One region of the Ectobacillus sp. OTK genome, then DNA from elsewhere that is predicted to be linked to it. Evidence: a T-box and tRNA genes for the amino acid it is inferred to sense, from the RefSeq annotation. Region 1 holds a T-box; the other regions hold tRNA genes.
What was found. A T-box is a leader RNA that pairs with one kind of tRNA and senses whether it is charged. The one in region 1 lies ahead of trpS (tryptophan--tRNA ligase), so its partner is inferred to be a tRNA-Trp.

Region 1 (2,233 bases):
GGGGATTTTTATGTTCGAAAAGGAATGGTTTTACTCTGCTTTCCCATACTAAGAAAAGGGAAAGAGGTGAGATAACATGGGAGATTGGAATGAGCAAGCCGCGCCAAATAATAATGCGTCCGCTGGCCAAATAAAGTTTGCGGCAAAGCGGCGTGAGGACCAAGAATTTGCCGAGGAGCTATCCGACGCAGGTGAGCGCGATGCTTTGATTAAATCGATGCAAAAGCTGAAAAAGAAGAAAAAATAAGAAAAATCCGCCATCACGGCGGATTTTTGCTTCTACGTTTAAGAAAATATAAATTTCCAGCTAGAAGTGAATTCGACGTAGTAGGAAATTATTAAGAATAAAGTGCAGTTACGGCCTCTGTTTTCGCCTAACGGCTCGCCAGTCGGCGAGTTTTCTTTAATAGATACACCCTTTTCTATTATCGTCTTTTACGGCTTAAGCCCATCGCGTTTTCCACTTTTCGAAGCTGCTTCATTGCAACCTTGTTTGCCTTTTCAGCGCCTTTATCTAAAATCTCATCAAGTTCAGGAGAACTAATCAGCTCATTATAGCGCTCTTGAATTGGCTTAAGTGCATCCACAACAACCTGCGCTAAGTCACCTTTGAAATCGCCGTAGCCTTTTCCTGCATATTGCGCTTCCAGCTCTTCAATTGTTTTGCCAGAGAATGAGGAGTAAATGGTAAGCAGGTTGGAGATGCCTGGTTTTTGTTCTTTATCGTATTTCACGATGCCATCAGAATCAGTGACAGCGCTTTTGATCTTTTTCTCGATAGCTTTTGGGTCATCAAGAAGGCTTACCATTGATTTTTGGTTTGGATCAGATTTACTCATTTTCTTTGTTGGTTCTGTTAAAGACATAACCCGTGCGCCGACCTTTGGAATGCGAATTTCCGGGATGGTAAATACTTCACGGTAGCGGTTGTTAAAGCGCTCTGCTAAATCACGTGTCAGCTCGATATGCTGCTTTTGATCATCGCCGACAGGTACGATGTCTGTATTGTATAACAGAATATCAGCTGCCATTAATGGCGGATAGGTAAGCAGGCCGGCCGCAACCGCATCTTTGCCTTTGGACTTATCCTTAAATTGTGTCATGCGTTCTAATTCGCCAATGTAAGCGATGCATTGCATAATCCATCCGAGCTGCCCGTGAGCAGGTACTTCTGATTGTACAAATAATGTGGACTTCTCTGGATCGATTCCGCATGCTAAATATAAAGCGGCAAGGCTGCGAATATTTTTGCGCAGTGCTACCGGATCCTGCGGGACTGTAATCGCATGTTGATTGACAATACAAAAATAACAATCATGCTCGTTTTGCAGCTCCACAAATTGCTTCATAGCGCCTAAGTAATTGCCGATTGTAATCGTGCCGCTTGGCTGAATACCTGAAAAAATAACTGACATTTTGCAGTTCCTCCCTACGTAAATTAAATTCGTTTAAACTATAAGAAAGTATAACTTTTAGAGCACTGTCTAGCTCCATTGGCCGATTCCGCGTTTCTTAATACGAAACAAAAAAGGCCCATTCATCCCTAACAAACATAGGGACGAATGGACCGTGGTGCCACCCTAATTATTTTGCAAAAGCAAAACCACTCAAATCCGGTAACGCCGGACGAAACGCCGAAGCCTACTTTAAGTTCGGTTCGGTGCTCAAAAGCCCATTCCATACTGTATCATTGCTTGCTCGCACCAGCCACAAGCTCTCTGAAATGACCTCAATATGTACTCTTCTTTCTCATCGCAAGACTATAAGATTCTCTACCTATTATAGCAAATTTCCAATACGATGCAAGCTATGCTAATACAGCAAAGCTAATTCCTATAGATAAAACCGCGAGAATCACACCTGTAATAAGGAATGGATATGTAAGACGAAACGAGTAGGTTCGGTATAAAAGGTCTCTATCCTCTATTGGCGGTTCTTCCCCTAAAAGAGATACTTGCTTTGCATTCGTAATCCGAAACATTTTGCGGAACGCGTACCTTGTAATATTAAAAAAGCCGCGTTCAAGCAGGAAAAAAAATCCTCCGATGACGGTGCAGGGAAGCGCGATATAAAACAGGGTGTTTACAAAAGGCAATAGAAAGGAGTCTGGATGTTGAAGCAAGACGGCTATAACAGAAATACCAATGGATGCCCCAATCATAATACCTGTGGAAGCTATCATTCGGTTCAAAATGTTCCCTCCGAGAGTTTTAAAAATATTAATGCTATTATA
Region 2 (2,233 bases), 630 kb from region 1:
CGATGGTAGTTGGGGGTTTCCCCCTGTGAGAGTAGGACGTCGCTAGGCTGGCCTAATAGGCTTAAAACAATTTATATTCCGCAATAGCTCAGCGGTAGAGCAATCGGCTGTTAACCGATAGGTCGTAGGTTCGAATCCTACTTGCGGAGCCAAATGGAGAGCTGTCCGAGAGGCCGAAGGAGCACGATTGGAAATCGTGTATACGTCACAAGCGTATCGAGGGTTCGAATCCCTCGCTCTCCGCCATTACATGGCCCGTTGGTCAAGCGGTTAAGACACCGCCCTTTCACGGCGGTAACACGGGTTCGAATCCCGTACGGGTCACCAACATGTGGAGGATTAGCTCAGCTGGGAGAGCATCTGCCTTACAAGCAGAGGGTCGGCGGTTCGAGCCCGTCATCCTCCACCATATAAATTGAATTTCTTATCATCGCGGGGTGGAGCAGTCTGGTAGCTCGTCGGGCTCATAACCCGAAGGTCGCAGGTTCAAATCCTGTCCCCGCAACCAAAGTGGTTCCGTGGTGTAGTGGTTAACATGCCTGCCTGTCACGCAGGAGATCGCGGGTTCGATCCCCGTCGGGACCGCCATTTGGCTCGGTAGCTCAGTCGGTAGAGCAGAGGACTGAAAATCCTCGTGTCGGCGGTTCGATTCCGTCCCGAGCCACCATTTGTTAAACTTTCTGGTTATAAAAAATATATTACGCCGGCTTAGCTCAATTGGTAGAGCAACTGACTTGTAATCAGTAGGTTGGGGGTTCAAGTCCTCTAGCCGGCATCATGTGGAGGGGTAGCGAAGTGGCTAAACGCGGCGGACTGTAAATCCGCTCCCTCAGGGTTCGGCGGTTCGAATCCGTCCCCCTCCACCATCTATAGGGGTATAGTTTAAAGGTAGAACAGAGGTCTCCAAAACCTCCGGTGTGGGTTCGATTCCTACTACCCCTGCCATTCTTGTAATGGCGGCTGTGGCGAAGTGGTTAACGCATTGGATTGTGGCTCCAACACTCGTGGGTTCGATTCCCATCAGTCGCCCCATTTAAACCTAAATCTTTACAGTGATTAGTGAATGGGTTATAATGGAGAATAATGAGGAATGTATTAATCAGAATTCACATATTGGATTCGAAGGTGTATAACATAAAGTTTTATCAGTGGGCTATAGCCAAGCGGTAAGGCAACGGACTTTGACTCCGTCATTCGTTGGTTCGAATCCAGCTAGCCCAGCCATATATGCGGAAGTAGTTCAGTGGTAGAATACAACCTTGCCAAGGTTGGGGTCGCGGGTTCGAATCCCGTCTTCCGCTCCAAAATATTCGGCGGCATAGCCAAGTGGTAAGGCCAAGGTCTGCAAAACCTTTATCCACCGGTTCGAATCCGGTTGCCGCCTCCATGCCGGTGTGGCGGAATTGGCAGACGCGCACGACTCAAAATCGTGTTCCTCTGGAGTGTCGGTTCGACCCCGACCACCGGTATAAAAAACCTTTACTATCAAAGTAAAGGTTTTTTTTTATGTAAATATAAAGAATGTGACAGCTTTTTGAACGAACGATCTTTCCGTTGGACGAGTGCTATATACGTTGGTATGATGTGTAATAGAAGATGCTTTCTGAGTATTACATGATGGAGTGGCAATACTAGAAGTAAATACAACAGCAACGGAGAATAAAGAATGAAGTCTAAACAGTTTTCTACATTATTTATGATTTTTTCGCTGGCATTTTTAATTTTGGTTGGGGTAATTGTTTATACAATTATAGGAAAGAAAACAGAAGATAAACAGGATCCATTCGCATATAAGGAGCAACAAACATTAGGGGATCAAGATGCCCCTGTCCATATTGTCGAGTTTGCAGATTTTAAATGTCCAGGCTGCAAAAAATGGGATGAGCATGTTCTTCCTCAAATCCAAAAGGAATATATTGATACGGGAAAAGCCCAGTTTCACTTTATTAACTTCCCATTCATTGGAGACGATTCTGATTTAGGCGCTGCTGCAGGCGAAGCAATTTACAAACAAAACCAAGATGCTTTTTGGAAGTTTTATGCTGAGCTGTATGCTGCTCAGCAAGATACGGATCAAGTGTGGATTACTGAGGAACTGCTTATGAAAATTGTAAAAGAGAAGCTCCCTGAAATTAATGTAAAGCAATTTCAAAAGGACTTGAATAGTCAAGCGATTCAAAAGATGGTTCAGCAGGATAGAGACTTAGCTTTAGAATTGAAGGTGCAAGGGGCT
Region 3 (2,233 bases), 210 kb from region 1:
AGCCATATACTTTCCAATTGTTAAAGAGTCTACTGGTGTCCATGGCTTTGGCTCATAACCAAGAAATGTAAATTCAATCGGCCACTTATTTGCTTTTCGTGCCTCATTTATGTATAAATTCACACCTTCCGCATACCACTTTAACACCTGTTTAGCTTCATTCGAATATACATTATAGGACGCTTCGGCTGCTCTTCGTAAACCAAGCGTCAGAAAAAATCGATCTTGTTCTATTGTTTGTTCACCGATTACTTCACTCAACTCGCCAGATGCCTGCCGACGACTTAAATCCATTTGAAATAATCTATCCTGTGCTGTTACGTACCCTTGAGACACATATAAATCATGCAGATTTTTTGCTTCAATATGCGGTACTCCATTTTGGTCTCTCGTGACCGTTACCAAGTCCTGCAATCCTCTTAAGGAAATTTCCCCCTTAATAACGGGCAAACTTCTTTTTACATATAATGTCCCACCTGTATAGGCAACTGTAAGGAGTAGTAAAATAGAAACGGTAAATATAACAAGAAATCGAACCCATCTTCTTTGTTTTGACTGCTGCTGAGTGACTGTATCCTGCATCATGCCCACACTCCTTTATGAGATTGGAAAAGCTCTATTTAGTAATAGGATTGAAATAAATTATCCATTTGCCTCACTTATAATTCACTGTTTTAAATTTCCTAAGTTCTCCCTCTTCATCTTCTTAAACCTCCGATTTAGCGGTCCACGTCTTTGTCCATATTAGTTCCATTATATGTCTCCCTTTAGAGAAAATCTTATATAATATTCTTTTTTTTACTCTATTTCCCTTTTTCTATATAAAAAGAATCGATAAAATATCAGTTCCTTAAATTATTTATTCTTTATATGAACAAAAAAAGAGCCAGCAAATATTGCTGACTCTTTTTTAATGACCCGTACGGGATTCGAACCCGTGTTACCGCCGTGAAAGGGCGGTGTCTTAACCACTTGACCAACGGGCCATATGGCTCCGCAAGTAGGATTCGAACCTACGACCTATCGGTTAACAGCCGATTGCTCTACCGCTGAGCTATTGCGGAATAATTCAATTTAAATAATTGAAACAATGGGCCTAAATGGACTCGAACCATCGACCTCACGCTTATCAGGCGTGCGCTCTAACCAGCTGAGCTATAGGCCCTCTTTGGCAGGGGCAGTAGGAATCGAACCCACACTGGAGGTTTTGGAGACCTCAGTTCTACCTTTAAACTATACCCCTAAAGGTATGCCGGCTAGAGGACTTGAACCCCCAACCTACTGATTACAAGTCAGTTGCTCTGCCAATTGAGCTAAGCCGGCGTAATATATTTTTTATAACCAGAAAGTTTAACAAATGGTGGCTCGGGACGGAATCGAACCGCCGACACGAGGATTTTCAGTCCTCTGCTCTACCGACTGAGCTACCGAGCCAAATGGCGGTCCCGACGGGGATCGAACCCGCGATCTCCTGCGTGACAGGCAGGCATGTTAACCACTACACCACGGAACCATTTTGGTTGCGGGGACAGGATTTGAACCTGCGACCTTCGGGTTATGAGCCCGACGAGCTACCAGACTGCTCCACCCCGCGACGATAATATACTAAATATAAAATGGAGGAGGGTGTGGGATTTGAACCCACGGACGTGTTACCGTCTCCGGTTTTCAAGACCGGTGTATTAAGCCGCTCTACCAACCCTCCATAAAAGTGGAGCCTAGCGGGATCGAACCGCTGACCTCCTGCGTGCAAAGCAGGCGCTCTCCCAGCTGAGCTAAGGCCCCATAAAGCGCGCCCGAAAGGACTCGAACCCATAACCTTCTGATCCGTAGTCAGACGCTCTATCCAATTGAGCTACGGGCGCATATGTTGAACATATTTTGTATGAAGCAGTGCCGAGGGCCGGGCTCGAACCGGCACGGTAGTCACCTACCGCAGGATTTTAAGTCCTGTGCGTCTGCCAATTCCGCCACCCCGGCATGAAAGCGGAAGACGGGATTCGAACCCGCGACCCCAACCTTGGCAAGGTTGTATTCTACCACTGAACTACTTCCGCATGACAAACACTGCAATCCTATACAATTGTAAATGGTGCGGGTGAAGGGACTCGAACCCCCACGCCAAAGGCGCCAGATCCTAAGTCTGGTGCGTCTGCCAATTCCGCCACACCCGCAAATGTGAGCCATGAAGGACTCGAACCTTCGACCCTCTGATTAAAAGTCAGATGCTCTA

Region 2: it has a tRNA-Trp gene. The T-box ahead of trpS (tryptophan--tRNA ligase) is inferred to sense a tRNA for this amino acid. The anticodon was not compared.
Region 3: it has a tRNA-Trp gene. The T-box ahead of trpS (tryptophan--tRNA ligase) is inferred to sense a tRNA for this amino acid. The anticodon was not compared.

Annotation. Positions count from the first base shown of each region.
Region 1 is NZ_AP048547.1:1,232,446-1,234,678, forward strand. Features, by position in the region: gene AC6HZ4_RS06070 (hypothetical protein) at 77-247, shown strand; gene trpS (tryptophan--tRNA ligase) at 426-1,415, opposite strand; T-box leader at 1,552-1,762, opposite strand; gene AC6HZ4_RS06080 (DUF3899 domain-containing protein) at 1,808-2,182, opposite strand.
Region 2 is NZ_AP048547.1:606,246-608,478, forward strand. Features, by position in the region: rRNA gene rrf (5S ribosomal RNA) at 1-48, shown strand, start outside; tRNA gene AC6HZ4_RS03075 (tRNA-Asn) at 78-152, shown strand; tRNA gene AC6HZ4_RS03080 (tRNA-Ser) at 156-246, shown strand; tRNA gene AC6HZ4_RS03085 (tRNA-Glu) at 253-327, shown strand; tRNA gene AC6HZ4_RS03090 (tRNA-Val) at 334-409, shown strand; tRNA gene AC6HZ4_RS03095 (tRNA-Met) at 432-508, shown strand; tRNA gene AC6HZ4_RS03100 (tRNA-Asp) at 513-588, shown strand; tRNA gene AC6HZ4_RS03105 (tRNA-Phe) at 592-667, shown strand; tRNA gene AC6HZ4_RS03110 (tRNA-Thr) at 703-775, shown strand; tRNA gene AC6HZ4_RS03115 (tRNA-Tyr) at 782-866, shown strand; tRNA gene AC6HZ4_RS03120 (tRNA-Trp) at 872-945, shown strand; tRNA gene AC6HZ4_RS03125 (tRNA-His) at 957-1,032, shown strand; tRNA gene AC6HZ4_RS03130 (tRNA-Gln) at 1,150-1,224, shown strand; tRNA gene AC6HZ4_RS03135 (tRNA-Gly) at 1,230-1,304, shown strand; tRNA gene AC6HZ4_RS03140 (tRNA-Cys) at 1,313-1,387, shown strand; tRNA gene AC6HZ4_RS03145 (tRNA-Leu) at 1,389-1,469, shown strand; gene AC6HZ4_RS03150 (DsbA family protein) at 1,667-2,233, shown strand, end outside.
Region 3 is NZ_AP048547.1:1,019,841-1,022,073, reverse strand. Features, by position in the region: gene AC6HZ4_RS05100 (penicillin acylase family protein) at 1-582, opposite strand, end outside; tRNA gene AC6HZ4_RS05095 (tRNA-Glu) at 915-986, opposite strand; tRNA gene AC6HZ4_RS05090 (tRNA-Asn) at 990-1,064, opposite strand; tRNA gene AC6HZ4_RS05085 (tRNA-Ile) at 1,092-1,165, opposite strand; tRNA gene AC6HZ4_RS05080 (tRNA-Trp) at 1,170-1,243, opposite strand; tRNA gene AC6HZ4_RS05075 (tRNA-Thr) at 1,251-1,323, opposite strand; tRNA gene AC6HZ4_RS05070 (tRNA-Phe) at 1,359-1,434, opposite strand; tRNA gene AC6HZ4_RS05065 (tRNA-Asp) at 1,438-1,513, opposite strand; tRNA gene AC6HZ4_RS05060 (tRNA-Met) at 1,518-1,594, opposite strand; tRNA gene AC6HZ4_RS05055 (tRNA-Ser) at 1,618-1,705, opposite strand; tRNA gene AC6HZ4_RS05050 (tRNA-Ala) at 1,713-1,785, opposite strand; tRNA gene AC6HZ4_RS05045 (tRNA-Arg) at 1,792-1,865, opposite strand; tRNA gene AC6HZ4_RS05040 (tRNA-Leu) at 1,895-1,980, opposite strand; tRNA gene AC6HZ4_RS05035 (tRNA-Gly) at 1,986-2,057, opposite strand; tRNA gene AC6HZ4_RS05030 (tRNA-Leu) at 2,091-2,174, opposite strand; tRNA gene AC6HZ4_RS05025 (tRNA-Lys) at 2,180-2,233, opposite strand, start outside.